Regions from separate parts of the Gordonia sp. AC31 genome, predicted to be linked through region 3. Evidence: predicted binding sites of a transcription regulator. Region 3 holds the regulator's gene; each other region holds the start of a gene.
What was found. The regulator LexA, encoded in region 3, represses DNA repair genes until DNA is damaged. The targets are predictions, from matches to a motif close to CGAACANNTGTTCG.
Positions count from the first base shown of each region.

Region 1 (5,435 bases), on a different contig from region 3:
CGGTCCGCCCCGTGCTCAACGCCACCGGGGTCGTCGTGCACACGAACCTCGGGCGGGCACCGCTGTCACCCGCGGCGCTCGACGCCGTCGGCGCGGCGTCGGGTTACGTCGACGTGGAACTCGATCTCGAGTCCGGCACCCGGTCGAAGCGCGGGGCGGCCACCCGCAGCGCTCTCCTACAAGCCTGTCCCGCAGCGGAAGACGCGCTGATGGTCAACAACGGTGCGGCCGCACTGGTACTGGCGACGACCGCGCTGGCGGCCGGGCGTGCAGTCGTCATCAGTCGTGGCGAGATGATCGAGATCGGCGCAGGTTTCCGGCTCACCGAACTGATCGCGTCGACAGGCGCCCGGTTACACGAGGTCGGCACCACCAACCGCACCCACGCGCACGACTACGCCGACGCCCTCACCGACGACGACGTCGGAGCGATCCTCAAGGTGCATCCGAGCAACTTCCGGGTCGAGGGTTTCACCAGCGAGACCTCGCTCTCCGAGCTACGCGGCCTCGGCCGGGCGCACGGCGTGCCCGTCGTCGCCGACATCGGCAGCGGACTCCTGCAGCCAGACCCGCTGCTGCCCGACGAACCCGACGCCACCACGACACTCGAATCCGGTGCCGACCTCGTCATCGCCAGCGGCGACAAACTTCTGGGCGGACCGCAGGCCGGACTCCTCCTCGGCGATGCGGCGCTCGTTCAGCGCCTCGCGAAACACCCACTGGCACGGGCAGTTCGCGCGGACAAGCTGGCACTGGCTGCGATGGAGGTGACCGTCGGCGGGCCACGACCCCCCGTCTGGGAGTACCTTCACGCCGATCCCGACAGACTTCGCGTGCGCACCGAGCGCCTCGGTACGGCAGTCGGATTCCCGATCGTCGCCCATGACGGACGGGTGGGTGGCGGTGGCGCACCCGGCGTGCCGCTGCCGGGGTGGGCGGTGCGGCTTCCGGTCGCAACGGCCGCCCGCCTACGCGTCGGCGATCCGGCAGTCCTACCCCGCGTTCACGACGACGCGTGTCTGGTGGACCTGCGCTGCGTTCCCGAAGCCGACGACGTGCGGGTACTCGCCGCGATCCGACAGGCTCTGGGCGCGTCGTGAAGTCGCGCTCGTGAAGTACGTGGTGGCCACCGCCGGACACGTGGACCACGGGAAGTCCACACTGGTGCGTGCTCTGACCGGGATCGAGCCGGACCGATGGGAGGAGGAACGACGCCGAGGGCTGACGATCGACCTCGGTTTCGCCTGGACCACACTGCCTTCCGGTGCCGACGTGGCCTTCGTCGACGTCCCCGGCCACGAGCGGTTCATCCCGAACATGCTGGCCGGCCTGGGCCCGGCGCCCGTCGTCCTGTTCGTCGTCGCCGCGGACGAGGGATGGAGCGCCCAGTCCGACGACCACCGTGATGCCGTCGCCGCCCTCGGCATCGAGTACGGGCTGCTGGTCATCACCCGAGCCGACCGGGCCTCGCCCGACCGCGTTCGTGAAGTGATCGATCTGTCGCGTGATCGCCTCAGCCGCACCGGCCTTTCCGATGCGCCGGCGGTCGTGGTGTCGGCGCCCGATCGCGTCGGAATCGACGAACTGCGCACACGGCTCGACGCCGTCTTGGCCGGGACATCACCGCCGTCGACCTCGGGGCGTGTCCGGTTCTGGATCGACCGGGTCTTCACCCGCACCGGCGCCGGCACCGTCGTCACCGGCACCCTGGCCGCCGGGACGATCGCGGTCGGCGACACCCTGGACCTGCTCACCGTTGACGACCGCCGACGACTCGATGTCCGTGGATTGCAGAGCGAGGGTGCAACTCTCACCACCGCGGCCCCGGTCAGCCGAGTCGCGATCAATCTGCGCGGCGTCGGCGTCGACGACGTCTCGCGTGGCGACGCACTCGTGACGCCCGGAGCCTGGCACACCTCTGCTGTCGCTGATGTCCGGCGCGTGAGCAAAATGTCCTTCGAGGAGGCACCGGAACACCTCGTCGCGCACATCGGCACAGCGGCGCTACCGGTCCGGTTGCGCCCCTTCGACGGCGACCACGCGCGTGTGACCCTCGCGCGCGCCGTGCCGATGTCGCGGGGCGATCGGCTGGTCCTGCGCGATCCCGGCCAACGTATCGTCGGCGGCGGCGTCGTGCTGCACCCCGATCCCCCGGCGCTGACCCGACGGGGCGACGCGATGCGACGCGCGGCCTCGCTGGCGGCCATGTCCGACGACGCCGGGGCCGCCGAAGAAGTGCATCGGCGTGGCGCGATGCGCGTCACCGATCTGACGCGACTCGGCCTGGTCGACGACGCCGAGCCCGCTCCCCACGGCATACGGGTGATCGGCGAGTGGTGGGTCGCCGAAACCTCCCTCACCGCCTGGGCCGAGCGACTCCGCGCCGCCGTTGTCGATCTACACGACCGAGATCCGTTGTCGGCGGGGCTGTCCGCGTCCGGCGCACCCGCACTGCTCGGGCTTCCGGACACGACGCTGCTGGCGACCGTCATCTCGGAAGCCGAGCTGTCGTCGTCCGACGGGCACCTGGCGGTCCCGGGTCACAAGCCCTCCCTGGGTGATGCCGACGACGCGGTCAGCGCACTGGAGCGCCGGCTCGCCGACCATCCGTTCCGTGCACCCGAGGCCGATGACCTCGCCGCACTCGGCCTGGGCGCCCGAGAACTCGCCGCCGCCGAGCGCACGGGCCGAATTCTCCGTTTGCGCGACGGCGTCGTGCTGTTGCCGACCGCCCCCGCCCTGGCGATGCGCACCCTCGCCTCGCTCGATCAGCCGTTCACCACCAGCGCCGCTCGTCAGGCGCTCGAAACCACTCGGCGCGTGGTGATTCCGCTACTGGAGTACCTGGATGCCCGTGGTTGGACCCGCCGGCTCGACGCCGGGCACCGCGAGGTCGTGCGCTGAGCCGCGGGCGGTGGTCCTGTCGGACAGGTCGCCGCGTGCATCGCGGGAAGAGCTTCCGTCCGAGGCCCCTACCACACGACACCGACAAGTCGACATCAACGAATAGCATTGCACAGCAGTATGTTTGGCCTTGCCACACGTCTGGATTGGTGTACACTCGAACCTACATTCGCAGCAACGGTTCTCGGGGGAGGTGACCGTCATGCCCAGCACCGCACCACTCGCCGACCACGGCGCACCCGTGTCCCGCGCGGCCGAACTCGTCGCCGAACTACACTCGAACCTCGACGAACTACAGACCGTCGACTTGTCGTCATGCACCGACGAAGAACTGATCGACGTCGCCTCTGCCACCGAACGCGCCATCGCGCGACTCACCGTTGCCGGTGACCGGCAGATCGATCAGGTCGAGGCCCGCGACCTGCCCCGAAAAGCCGGCTGCCGCACCCTCATGCAGTACATGACACACCGGCTACGAGTCTCGAACCCGATGCGCCGCCGTAAGCAGATGGACGCCACCGCCACCCGCACCAGCCTCGGCGGCGAGGTCCTACCACCCGAACACCCCTGCCTCGCCGAGGCGTTCGCCGCGGGAGCTGTCGGCTCCGCCCACGTACAAGCCACCCTCGACGTCCTCGACCGCATCCCCGGCACCATCGACCACGACATCAAGGTCGCCGCCGAACGACAGATGGCCGAGATCGCCGAAGCCCACACCCCCGCCGACATCACCCAACTCGGTGCCCGCCTGCTCGCCCACCTCGACCCCGACGGCACACTGACCGACGACACCGACCAGAAACGACGCCGCGGCCTGTGGATCGGCCGCCAACGAGCCGACGGGACAGCCAAAGTATCGGGCACCCTGACCCCCGCACTCGCCGCCCGGCTCACCATGATGTTCGCCGTGTGGGGCAAACCCGGACTCAACAACCCCGACGACCCCGCCTCACCGTCCGGACCGGCCGGCACCGCCGACCCCGACGCCCTGGCCTCGGCAGCCGACCGCGACGGTCGCACTCTCGCCCAAACGAATCACGACGCCCTCGACGCCGCCCTGGCCGCAGGCTTCGCCGACGGCACACTCGGCACCTCGCATCGCGGCCTGCCCGTGCAGCTGATCATCAAAACCGACCTCTCCGACCTCGTCCGCGAAGCCGGACTCGCCACCACCGCCACCGGCACCCTGCTTCCCGTCCGGGACCTGATCGCGATGGCCGGTGACGTCCAGCCGTGGTTGGCGATCTTCAAAGACGCCACCGCTGTGCCGCTGCACTTCGGGCGGGGTAAACGCTTGGCCACCCGCGAACAACGCCTCGTCTCCTTCGCCCGCCCCGATGGGGAAGTGTGCTCGGCTCCCGGGTGCGATCAGCCCGCCACCCAGGTCGAGCTTCATCACGCCGAACGAGACTGGGCCAAGGGCGGACTCACCGACATCGATGACCTCGCACCCGCCTGTCCCCGCCACAACCGCATGGTCGGCGACCAACCCGGCCAGTACACCACCCGGATCGTCCGGTCCGGGCCAGACGAAGGCCGCTGCGCCTGGCGATTGAACGCCGAACCCGGCGCCCCGCCCAACCCCGAATACATCAACCGCCGACCCGACATACCCAAGCGGTTGCAGGCCCACCTGGCACAGGTGCGGCGAGAGATCCACGGACGCACCACGTCCGGCGACGAGCCACGCCCACATGACGCGCGCCGTTCATGGCTGAAAATCAGCCACGTCATCGACGTCCGACCACCCCGACCCGGACCACGCACGCCCCGGCCCTCCCTCGTCGAAGCACACCTCATGGAGTTACTCGCCACCTCGTGAAGTTCGCCGGCTCATCCGCGTTGGTCAGCGCGTGAGGACCACCTTGCCGATCGCCCCTCCGGATTCGGAGACCCGGTGCGCTGTACGAAGATTCTCGATCGTGAAACCAGCCAGTTCACGGTTGACAGTGCTGCGGATCTTGCCGGCGTCGACGAGTTCGGCGACCCGGCCGAGGATCTGGTGTTGCGAGTCGTCTTCCGGTGCGAACAACGGCTTGGAGAACATCAACTCCCAATGCCAACTCTGGCTTTTCTGCTTCAGGGGGAGGGTATCGAGACCTTCCGGCTCGTCGATGGCGACGACCTGACCGTGTACACCCATGATGTCGGCATAGGACTCGACATTTCCGTACGAGTGGGGCGAGAAGATGTAGTCCACACCGCGCGGAGCGTATGCCCGCACGTCCTCGCGCAGGCGTCTCGGGTCGACGACGTGGTGGGCACCGAGTCCTCGCGCCCATTCCTGCGACTCAGGCCGTGACGCGGTTGCGATCACGGTGAGATCAGTCAGGGTCCGGGCCAACTGAATGACCATCGAGCCGACGCCCCCGGCACCCGCCACCACGACGATCGTTCCCGAGTCCGCGGAATCGACCCGCAGCTTCTCGAACAACGACTCCCAGGCAGTGATCGTGGTCAACGGCAGTGCGGCAGCCGCGCCGAAGTCGAGGGACGACGGTTTGCGCCCGACGATCCGCTCATCGACAAGA
Region 1 is NZ_JAUZVK010000005.1:79,017-84,451, forward strand. Features, by position in the region: gene selA (L-seryl-tRNA(Sec) selenium transferase) at 1-1,100, shown strand, start outside; gene selB (selenocysteine-specific translation elongation factor) at 1,111-2,904, shown strand; gene Q9R39_RS07945 (DUF222 domain-containing protein) at 3,107-4,726, shown strand; gene Q9R39_RS07950 (zinc-binding alcohol dehydrogenase family protein) at 4,751-5,435, opposite strand, start outside.
Region 1: Q9R39_RS07945 (DUF222 domain-containing protein) is a predicted target of LexA. The motif match lies at 3,063-3,076, and genes of this name have one in related genera.

Region 2 (5,435 bases), on a different contig from region 3:
CGAAGATGGTGCCGAGGACGGCCGCGACGTCGATCGCGTCGCCCCAGCGGCCTTCGACACGTTTGCCGAAGATCGGGTACAGCGCTGCCCGGATCGTCAGCGGGAGATTGTGGCGGAAGGCGAAATACGCGAGCGCGCCACCCATGAGCGCGTACATCGCCCAGCCGGTCACGCCGTAGTGGAAGACCGTCCACGTGACCGCCTCGCGCGCAGCCTCGTTGGTCTCCGCGGGCCCGGTCGGCGGGTTGAGGAAATGGGTCACCGGTTCGGCGACCGAGAAGAACATCAGATCTATGCCGATCCCCGCGGCGAACAGCATCGCCGTCCAGGTGAACAGGCTGTACTCGGGGCGCGATTCCTCCGGTCCGAGCCGGTAGCGCCCGTACTTGCTGAGGCCGAGGAACACCACGAGACCGACGATGGCGGTGGCGAGGATGAAGTACCACCAGCCGAACCAGCGGGTGATGAAGTCGCGTACGTCGTTGATCGTCGACTCGGCCGCTGCCGGTGCCGCCAGCGCCCAGACGGCGAAGGCGACCACGATGACAGCCGAGGCTATGAAGACGGTCAGATTGACCCGGCGCGTGGGCAATCGCCGCTCGCCGGTCTTGGTCTCGGCATGGACCGACGTGGACGGTCGAGCGGCGTCATCACTCATGGACCACGACGCTAGTCCGATCGCCGATGGGGCGGACCGTTTGGACGGATCCGTGTGAGTTGTTCTACCCGGTTCAGTGGGTGGCGAGTAGCTCCATGAGGTGTGCTTCGACGAGGGAGGGGCGGACCTGTCGTCGGCCGGGTCGGGGTGGTCGGACGTCGATGACGTGGCTGACTGTCGCCCATGAGCGGCGTGCGTCGTCGTGGGTGTGGCCGTCTGGGCGTGGTTGATCGCCGGGCCGGGTTGGTGGTCCGTGGATGTCGTCGCGCACGGTGTTGAGGTGGTGTGCGAACCGCCTGGGTATGTCGGGTCGGCGGTTGAGGCGTTCGGGGTTGGGTGGTGCGCCGGGTTCGGCGTTCAACCGCCAGAGGCAGCGGCCTTCGTCGGGTCCGGACCGGACGATCCGGGTGGTGTATTGGCCGGGTTGGTCGCCGACCATGCGGTTGTGGCGTGGGCAGGCGGGGGCGAGGTCGTCGATGTCGGTGAGTCCGCCCTTGGCCCAGTCTTTCTGTGCGTGATGCATGTCGACGTGGGTGGCGGGTTGGTCGCATCCTGGTGCCGAGCACACTTCACCGTCGGGGCGGGCAAACGACGCCAGGCGTTGTTCGCGGGTGGCCAGACGCTTACCGCGCCCGAAGTGCAACGGGACGGTGGTGTGGTCTTTGAAGATCGCCAACCACGGCTGAACATCACCGGCCATCGCGATGAGGTCGCGGATGGGTAGCAGGGTGCCCGTGGCGGTGGTGGCGAGGCCGGCTTCGCGGACGAGGTCGGAGAGGTCGGCTTTGACGATCAGTTGCACGGGCAGGCCGCGATGCGAGGTGCCGAGTGTGCCGTCAGCAAATTTGGCGGCCAGTGCGGCGTCGAGGGCGTCGTGATTGGTCTGGGCGGGGGTGCGGCCGTCGCGGTCGGCGGCGGCTGTCAGGGTGTCGGGGTCGGCGGTGCCGGCCGGGCCTTGGGGCGAGTGGGGGTCGTCGGGGTTGTTGAGTCCGGGTTTGCCCCAGACGGCGAACATCATCGTCAGCCGGGCGTGGAGTTCGGGAGTGAGGGTGCCCGATATTTTGGCGGTGCCGTCGGCGCGTTGCCGGCCGATCCACAGGCCGCGGCGTCGTTTCTGGTCCGAATCGTCGGCGAGGGTGCCGTCGGGGTCGAGGTGAGCGAGCAGCCGGGCACCGAGTTGGGTGATGTCAGCAGGTGTGTGGTCGGCGGCGATCTCGGCCATCTGTCGTTCGGCGGCGACCTTGATGTCGTGGTCGATGGCGACTGGGATGCGGTCGAGGACATCCAGGGCGGCCTGCACGTGTCCGGAGCCGACCGCTCCTGCGGCGAACGCTTCAGCGAGGCACGGATGTTCGGGCTCCAGGATGTCGCCGCCGAGGCTGGTCCGGTGGGTGGTGGCGTCCATCTGCTTGCGGCGCCGCATCGGGTTGGAGACCCGCAGCCGGTGGGTCATGTACTGCATGAGTGTTCGGCAGCCGGTCTTGCGGGGGAGGTCTCGGGCCTCGGCCTGATCGATCTGCCGGTCACCGGCCACGGTCAGCCGGGCGATCGCTTTCTCGGTGTCGGCCGCCAGATCGGCCAACTCGGTATCGGTGCACGGCGCCAGGTCCACGGTCTGTAGTTCGTCGAGGATGCGGTGGAGGTCGGCCACCAGCTCGACGGCACGTGGTTGCGCCGTGGTGGTTTCGTCAGACATGGTCACCTCCCCCGAGAACCGTTGCTGCGAATGTACGTTCGAGTGTACACGGCCATCGGTCGCCGTCAATACCAAAAATGTTGTCGTGCAACAGAACTGAGCGCCTACATCTTGTCGGTGTCGTGTGATAGGCGTCCGCCGCGTGTCGTGGCCGTGCTCGCCGTGTACCGGGCCGTACCCGGATGCACCCTGCTGCTCGTTGGTGTGCGACGGTCGCAGTCAAGCGAGGGCCAGATCTACCGAGGCCCGGCAGCGGCCCGGGTGGTCCCCACTCGCCTCCTGTGGTCTCGTCGGCCGGCGGTTTCCGCGATACCCGGCTGCTGTCGGGCACAACGCGGGCGCCGCGTCGCGGGTCCCAGCGCCCGGTGGGGGCGCATCCCGGGCCGTCGGCGGCCCGTTCGCTCTCGGCGTAGACGGCGGGGAACACAGCCCCGGCCTGCGCAGTTGTACTGGGCACATCCCCGCCGCAACGGGGGATCCATGCACTCTGCGCAGGCGTTAACTGCAGGTGCACCCCAGACGACCTCTAGAGTGGAAGCAGGCTGGTCGTCGTCTATCCGCACCGGTTGTCCTCCGGGACCTCCGAGGTGGTCTCCGCGGCGGCCGGGGCGCTAGCAATGTGAGGGAGAACAATGTTCGAACGGTTCACCGACCGCGCGCGTCGGGTTGTGGTTCTGGCCCAAGAAGAAGCGCGCATGCTCAACCACAACTACATCGGTACCGAGCACATACTCCTCGGCCTCATCCACGAGGGCGAGGGCGTGGCGGCCAAGGCGCTCGAGTCGCTCGGGATCTCGCTCGAAGGGGTTCGCAGCCAGGTCGAGGAGATCATCGGCCAGGGCCAGCAGGCGCCGTCGGGACACATCCCGTTCACCCCGCGTGCCAAGAAGGTGCTGGAGCTCTCGCTGCGCGAGGCCCTGCAACTCGGCCACAACTACATCGGTACCGAGCACATCCTGCTCGGCCTGATCCGCGAGGGCGAGGGCGTCGCTGCCCAGGTGCTGGTGAAGCTCGGCGCCGACCTCAACCGGGTCCGCCAGCAGGTCATCCAGCTCCTCAGCGGATACCAGGGCAAGGAGCCGCAGGAGGCGGGCACCGGCGGTCGCAGCAGCGAGTCCGGCACCCCGTCGACCTCGCTGGTCCTCGACCAGTTCGGTCGTAACCTGACCGCCGCGGCCTCCGAGGGCAAGCTCGACCCGGTCATCGGCCGGGAGAAGGAAATCGAGCGCGTCATGCAGGTGCTCAGCCGCCGCACCAAGAACAACCCGGTGCTGATCGGTGAGCCCGGCGTCGGCAAGACCGCCGTCGTCGAAGGCCTGGCGCAGGCCATCGTGAACGGCAAGGTCCCCGAGACCCTCAAGGACAAGCAGCTCTACACCCTCGACCTCGGTTCGCTGGTTGCGGGCAGCCGCTACCGCGGTGACTTCGAGGAACGCCTCAAGAAGGTGCTCAAGGAGATCAACACCCGCGGCGACATCATCCTGTTCATCGACGAGCTGCACACGCTCGTCGGCGCAGGTGCCGCCGAGGGTGCCATCGACGCCGCCAGCATCCTCAAGCCGAAGCTGGCCCGCGGCGAGCTGCAGACCATCGGCGCGACGACCCTCGACGAATACCGCAAGTACATCGAGAAGGACGCCGCACTCGAGCGCCGCTTCCAGCCCGTGCAGGTGGGCGAGCCGTCTGTCGAGCACACCATCGAGATCCTCAAGGGCCTGCGCGACCGGTACGAGTCGCACCACCGCGTCTCGATCACCGACGGCGCGCTGGTCGCCGCCGCCACGCTGGCCGACCGCTACATCAACGACCGGTTCCTGCCGGACAAGGCGATCGACCTCATCGACGAGGCCGGCGCGCGCATGCGCATCCGCCGGATGACCGCGCCGCCAGACCTGCGTGAGTTCGACGACCGCATCGCCGATGCGCGCAAGGAGAAGGAAAGCGCGATCGACGCGCAGGACTTCGAGAAGGCCGCCAGCCTCCGCGACAAGGAGAAGCAGCTGGTCGCCGAGCGCGCCGAGCGCGAGAAGCAGTGGCGCAGCGGTGACATGGACGTCGTGGCCGAGGTCGACGACGAGCAGATCGCCGAGGTCCTCGGCAACTGGACCGGCATCCCGGTGTTCAAGCTCACCGAGGAGGAGACCACGCGTCTGCTCCGCATGGAGGAGGAGCTGCACAAGCGGATCATCGGGCAGGAGGACGCCGTCAAGGCGGTCTCGAAGGCGATCCGTCGTACCCGTGCCGGCCTGAAGGATCCGAAGCGGCCGTCGGGCTCGTTCATCTTCGCCGGTCCGTCCGGCGTCGGTAAGACCGAGCTCTCCAAGGCGCTGGCGAACTTCCTGTTCGGCGAGGACGACGCCCTCATCCAGATCGACATGGGCGAGTTCCACGACCGCTTCACCGCGTCGCGTCTGTTCGGTGCCCCTCCCGGGTACGTCGGCTACGAAGAGGGCGGGCAGCTCACCGAGAAGGTGCGCCGCAAGCCGTTCTCGGTGGTGCTGTTCGACGAGATCGAGAAGGCCCACTCGGAGATCTACAACACCCTGCTGCAGGTCCTCGAAGATGGTCGTCTGACCGACGGTCAGGGTCGCACGGTCGACTTCAAGAACACCGTGCTGATCTTCACCTCGAACCTCGGTACCTCGGACATCTCCAAGGCCGTGGGCATGGGCTTCTCGTCGAGCGACGGGACCCAGTCGAACTACGAACGGATGAAGCAGAAGGTCAACGACGAGCTCAAGAAGCACTTCCGCCCCGAGTTCCTCAACCGCATCGACGACATTGTCGTGTTCCACCAGCTCACGCGGGAAGAGATCATCCAGATGGTCGATCTCATGCTGACCCGCGTGGAGGGTGCGCTGAAGAACAAGGACATGGCTCTCGAGGTCACCGACCGCGCGAAGGCCCTGCTGGCCAAGCGCGGCTTCGATCCGGTGCTGGGTGCGCGTCCGCTGCGTCGCACCATCCAGCGCGAGATCGAGGACCAGCTCTCGGAGAAGATCCTGTTCGGCGACATCGCTCCCGGACAGATCGTCCTGGTCGACGTCGAGAACTGGGACGGCGAGGGCGACGGCGACGACG
Region 2 is NZ_JAUZVK010000012.1:52,308-57,742, reverse strand. Features, by position in the region: gene betT (choline BCCT transporter BetT) at 1-658, opposite strand, end outside; gene Q9R39_RS15370 (DUF222 domain-containing protein) at 732-2,354, opposite strand; gene Q9R39_RS15365 (ATP-dependent Clp protease ATP-binding subunit) at 2,987-5,435, shown strand, end outside.
Region 2: Q9R39_RS15370 (DUF222 domain-containing protein) is a predicted target of LexA. The motif match lies at 2,382-2,395, and genes of this name have one in related genera.

Region 3 (5,435 bases):
AGAGCTCGCCGCGGTTCGCTCACCGCAGTCCTTCTCGGCGCTGCTCGAACAGATCCGGCCACGGGTCGCCGCGGCCGCACCGGACTACTTCTCGCTGGCCGTCGCGGCCCTCGAACGGATGGCCCCGCTGCGGGCGGCGATCGACCGGCACGCCGGTTCGCTGGCTGCCGACGACGTCGCCGAACAGGTCGCCCACCTCGTGTTCGATGGATTCGTGGCGGCCACCGCGCGACGCCACCTGGAGAATCTGCCGCGCTATCTCGACGGCGCGCAAGCACGTCTGGAGGCACTACCCGCGTCCGCGGCACGCGACCAGGCCGGGGTGGCCGCCGTCGATCGCGCCGTCGAACGGTGGGCCCAGCGCATCGAACAGGTACCCGAGCACCGGCGGGCGGTGGTCGACGACGAAGCGCAGTGGCTCGTCGAGGAGTTGCGCGTGGGGCTGTTCGCCCAGCGTCTCGGTACCGCGTTCCCGGTGTCGGAGAAACGGGTCCTACGAGCTCTGGACCGACTCGGCTGACACGGGTTCGGCGAGCGCGCTCCCGGTACCCGATGCCGCCTTCAGGTCGTCGATCTCGCGCTGGAAGTCCTCCACCGAGTCGAACGACCGGTACACCGAGGCGAAGCGCAGATACGCCACCTCGTCGAGATCGCGGAGCGGACCCAGGATGGCGAGTCCGACCTCGTTGCTGGGGATCTCGGCCGATCCACTGGCGCGCACCGTGTCCTCGACCTGCTGGGCGAGTTGCGCGAGCGCGTCCTCGGCGACGTGGCGGCCCTGACAGGCTCGCCGCACGCCGCGCATGACCTTCTCCCGGCTGAACGGTTCGGTCACGCCGTTGCGTTTGACCACCGCGAGCACGGCGCTCTCCACGGTCGAGAACCGGCGACCGCACTCCACACAGGAGCGACGGCGGCGGATGGCCTGCCCTTCATCTGCGACACGCGAGTCGATGACCTTGGTGTCGTCGTTCTTGCAGAAGGGGCAGCGCATCGTGTCCTCACGCAGGTCGCGGGACGCTGGAACGCACCCGAAGCGTGCGCCCCGCCGCTTGTCGGCCGGCCCCTGTGACATCGAGGATACCGCCCGGCCTCAGCGGTACCGGGGGGTGAGCAGGGGCTGGCCCACCTGCAGCGCGCTCGACCCCAGATCGTTCATCGCGACGATCTCGTCGATCACGACCTCGCGCGGCATCTCGGGTGCCACCCGGCCGGCGATCGAGCTGAGCGAGTCCCCCGAGCGCACGTGGACGACCTCGGCACTCACGGCGGACGGGGTCAGCGAGTCCGAGTAGTTCTGGCCCACGACACCGAACACCCACACGACGAACGCCAGCCCGACGCCGGCGAGGAGCGCGACCGCGGTGCGGCGGCGGCGACGGAACACCGCCGCGTCGGGTCCGACCGGGCCACGCCCGCGCACCCCGACCGAAGAGCCACAGTGGGTACCGCCCACCCGCGGGGTCACCGGCGACGCACCCCGCGGTCGGGTGCCGGCCGGCCGGTTGTCTACCGGGCGGCCGCCGTCGGACAGCGGGGCGCGCGTCCGGACCCGATCGGCGCGGTCGGTGGGGGGCCGGACAGCGTCGGGACGGTCGGTGCGGACGGGAGCGACGAGAGTGGCGGTGCGCATGGTGCCCTCCGGTGTTCTGGTGTCTGGATCGTGCGGGGTGTGGCGGTCGGTGTTCGAACATCGATCAGATGTTCGATGCACTGATGTTCGAATTTGTAGCACGACGTCCCGACAAAGTCTCGCGACACATCGAACAAATGTTTGAGGTGCCGGTCGCACTCCGCTAGGCTCGGACCCGGCGCAAGCCATCTACCAGCACGTTCCGAAGACGAGAGGAACCGAACATGAGTGACACCGGCGATAGGCGCGGCCGAGCGCGGGGCGCCGACGACGAGGCCCCGTTCGACGCCGCCGCCGCCGAGGCCTCACTCACCCCGCGACAGGCCGGGGTCCTGGAGGTGATCCGCCGCTCGGTGCGCGAGCGCGGTTATCCGCCGAGCATCCGGGAGATCGGCGACGAGGTCGGCCTGGCCTCGACGTCGTCGGTGGCCCATCAGTTGCGGACGCTGGAACGCAAGGGGCTGCTCAAGCGCGACGCGAACCGTCCCCGTGCGGTCAACATCGCCCCGAGTGACACCCCGTCGCCGGACACCCCGACGGCCGGCCAGCTTCCCGAGCCGACCTTCGTGCCGGTTCTCGGCCGTATCGCGGCCGGCGGTCCGATCCTGGCCGAGGAGGCCGTCGAGGACGTCTTCCCACTGCCCCGTGAGCTCGTCGGCGAGGGATCGCTCTTCCTGTTGCGCGTCGTCGGCGAGTCGATGATCGACGCCGCGATCTGCGACGGCGACTGGGTCGTGGTCCGGCAGCAGAACGTCGCCGACAACGGCGACATCGTCGCGGCCATGATCGACGGCGAGGCCACCGTGAAGACCTTCAAGCGTCAGGGCCCGAACGTCTGGCTCATGCCGCACAACGAACTGTTCGATCCGATCCCGGGCAACGATGCCGTCATCCTCGGCAAGGTCGTCACCGTGATGCGGCGAGTCTGACCTCTCCACCGACCGAACCGTCGAGCACCGCCGCGGCAGCCTCGCGCGCCGCGGCGGGATCCGAGGTGGCCAGGGCAGCCTCGGCGGCGGCCCGGCAGTCCGGTGCGGACACCTCGCCGAGCCGGGCCCCCACGGCCGCGGCAGCAGCCGGCGCGCTGGACAGCGAGGTGACCCCGAGACCGACGAGCACGCAGGCGAGGTTCGGATCGGCGGCGGCCTCGCCGCACACCCCGACCGGCTTTCCCTGACGTGCACCCGCTGCCGCGACACCCGCGATGAGGCTCAACACGGCCGGTTGCCACGGGTCGGTCAGTCCGGCGAGATCGGCCGACATCCGATCGGCCGCCATCGTGTACTGGGTCAGATCGTTGGTGCCGATGGATACGAAGTCCACCTCGGCGAGGACGGCTTCGGCCAGGATCGCCGCCGCGGGCACCTCGATCATCACCCCGGCGACCAGACCACGGCCGCGGACCTCGGCGGCGAAGGTGCGCGCCTCCGCCGGCGAGGCGATCATCGGCGCCATGACCCACGGCGCGACGGCCGACCCCGACGCGGCCTGCGCGATCGCGTCGAGCTGATGCGCGCGGATCTCGGGGTGCGCCAGCGCGATCCGATCGCCCCGCACGCCGAGCGCTGGGTTCGATTCGTCGGGATGGGTCACGAACCGGAGCGGTTTGTCGGACCCGGCGTCGAGGGTGCGGATGACCACCTTCTGCCCGTCGAACGCATCGAGCACCTCCCGGTAGATCGCGGCCTGCTCGTCCACCGACGGTTCGTCGGCACGCTCGAGGAACGCGAGTTCGGTGCGGAAGAGCCCGACGCCCTCGACGGGGTACCCGGCCGCGGCGCGTGCCGACGATCCGTCGGCGACGTTGGCGAGCACCGCCACGGCCACCCCGTCGGCGGTCTGCCCCGGACCGGTCCAGCCGGCGACGAGTGCGGCATGCCGCCGATCCTCGTCGACGCGAGCCCGGGCCGCCTCCGCATCGGGCTCCACCTCGATCCGCCCGGTGCTGCCGTCGACGAGAACGGTTGTGCCGGGCTCGATCTCGTCCAGGTCGGCCACCGCCACCACGCACGGGATCCCCAGCTGGCGCGCGATGATCGCGGTGTGGCTGGTCGGTCCGCCGAGGCGGGTGACGAGGGCGATGGTGCTCGTGGGGTCGAGGCCCGCGGTGTCGGCGGGCGCGAGGTCGTCGGCGAGCAGGACCGACGGCACCTCCGGAGTGGGCACACCAGGTTCGGGTAGGCCGAGCAGTTCGGCGAGGACCCGGTCGCGCACGTCGTTGAGATCGGTGACCCGCTCGGCCATCAGTCCGCCGAGCTTGGTGAACACCGCCGCGAACTGTTCGGTGGCCGCGACGGCAGCGGCCTCGGCGGGGGCGCCCTTGCCGATGAGCGCGGTCGCGGCACCGATCCAGCCGCGGTCCTCGGCCAGGCCCGCCGTCGCGGCGAGCACCTCGGCCGTCACCCCGGTGTTCTGCGACGCGCGCGTGCGCAGCCGCGCGGCGACGGCGCCGGCCGCGGTGGCGAAGCGCGTGACCTCGTCGGCGCGCCGTTCCTCGGCGATCTCCACACCGACGCCGAGCTTCTCCGGCGAGTGGTCGGGTCGCTCGCCCGGCCACAGCGCGGGACCGTGGGCCAACCCGCCGACCACCGGGGTTCCCGTCAGGATCTGCGCCATCGTCTTGCCTCTCACTCGACTACCGATGTGACCACCGTTACAAAAAGTGCTTGACTTGTCAACACAAACAGGCGTAAACACAATTACTACAACATCCAATCCCACACGCCTCAACAAGCGGGTTGGTCGAAACCGGAGATCGGAGCGGTGTGTACGCCGAGGAGAGACAACAGGCGATCGTCGACGAGGTGCGACTCGCGGGGCGGGCATCCGTGGCCGCGCTCGCCGAGAAATTCGACGTCACCAGCGAGACCGTCCGACGCGATCTCGCGGTACTGGAACGCGCCGGACATCTCCAGCGGGTCCACGGCGGCGCCGTGCGCGCCGAGATCATGCGCACCCTCGGCGAGCTCGGGATCGACGAACGGGAGTCGAGCCAGATCGAGCAGAAGACCGCGATCGGCCGGGCGGCCATCCGGTTCCTGCCGCCCGACGGCGGCTCGGTGCTCTTCGACGCCGGCACCACCACCTACCGCGCGGCCGAGGCGACCGCTCCCGATCGGAGGCTCACCCTGTTCACCAACAGCCTGCCCATCGCCGGCCTGCTCGCGGGAACCCATCCCGACGGTCTCCATGCCCTCGGCGGACGCGTACGCGGTCTCACCCAGGCGACCGTGGGCGTCGACACCGTGGACGCGCTTCGCCGACTGCGCGTGACCACCGCCTTCATCGGGACGAACGGCCTGAGCGAGGCCCACGGGTTGTCGACACCCGACCCCGACGAGGCCGCGGTCAAGGCGGCGATGGTCGCAGCCGCGCAACGGGTCGTGGTCCTTGCCGACAGCTCGAAGATGGACCGCGAGGACCTCACCTCCTTCGCCGGACTCGACGACGTCGACGTCCTCATCACCGACTCCGGGATCGACCCGGCCTATTCGGCGGCCCTGTCCGCGCGTGGCGTCGAGGTCGTGATCGCATGATCGTCACCGTCACCGCCAACCCGAGTCTCGACCGCACCCTCGAACTCGGCGCACCGCTCGCCCGCGGCGAGGTGCAGCGCGCCGGCGTGGTCCGCACCGAGCCGGGCGGCAAGGGCGTCAACGTGGCCCGGGTCGTCGCGGCCGCGGGCCTGGCCACCCGCGCACTGCTCCCGGCGCGGCCGGGCGACCCGCTGCGGGCCGCACTCGACGACCTCGCACTCCCCTACGACGCCGTGCCGGTCGACGGCGAGGTCCGGTCCAACATC
Region 3 is NZ_JAUZVK010000004.1:255,430-260,864, reverse strand. Features, by position in the region: gene hrpA (ATP-dependent RNA helicase HrpA) at 1-520, shown strand, start outside; gene nrdR (transcriptional regulator NrdR) at 494-994, opposite strand; gene Q9R39_RS07155 (LysM peptidoglycan-binding domain-containing protein) at 1,094-1,633, opposite strand; gene lexA (transcriptional repressor LexA) at 1,858-2,562, shown strand; gene Q9R39_RS07145 (phosphoenolpyruvate--protein phosphotransferase) at 2,540-4,249, opposite strand; gene Q9R39_RS07140 (DeoR/GlpR family DNA-binding transcription regulator) at 4,399-5,169, shown strand; gene Q9R39_RS07135 (1-phosphofructokinase family hexose kinase) at 5,166-5,435, shown strand, end outside.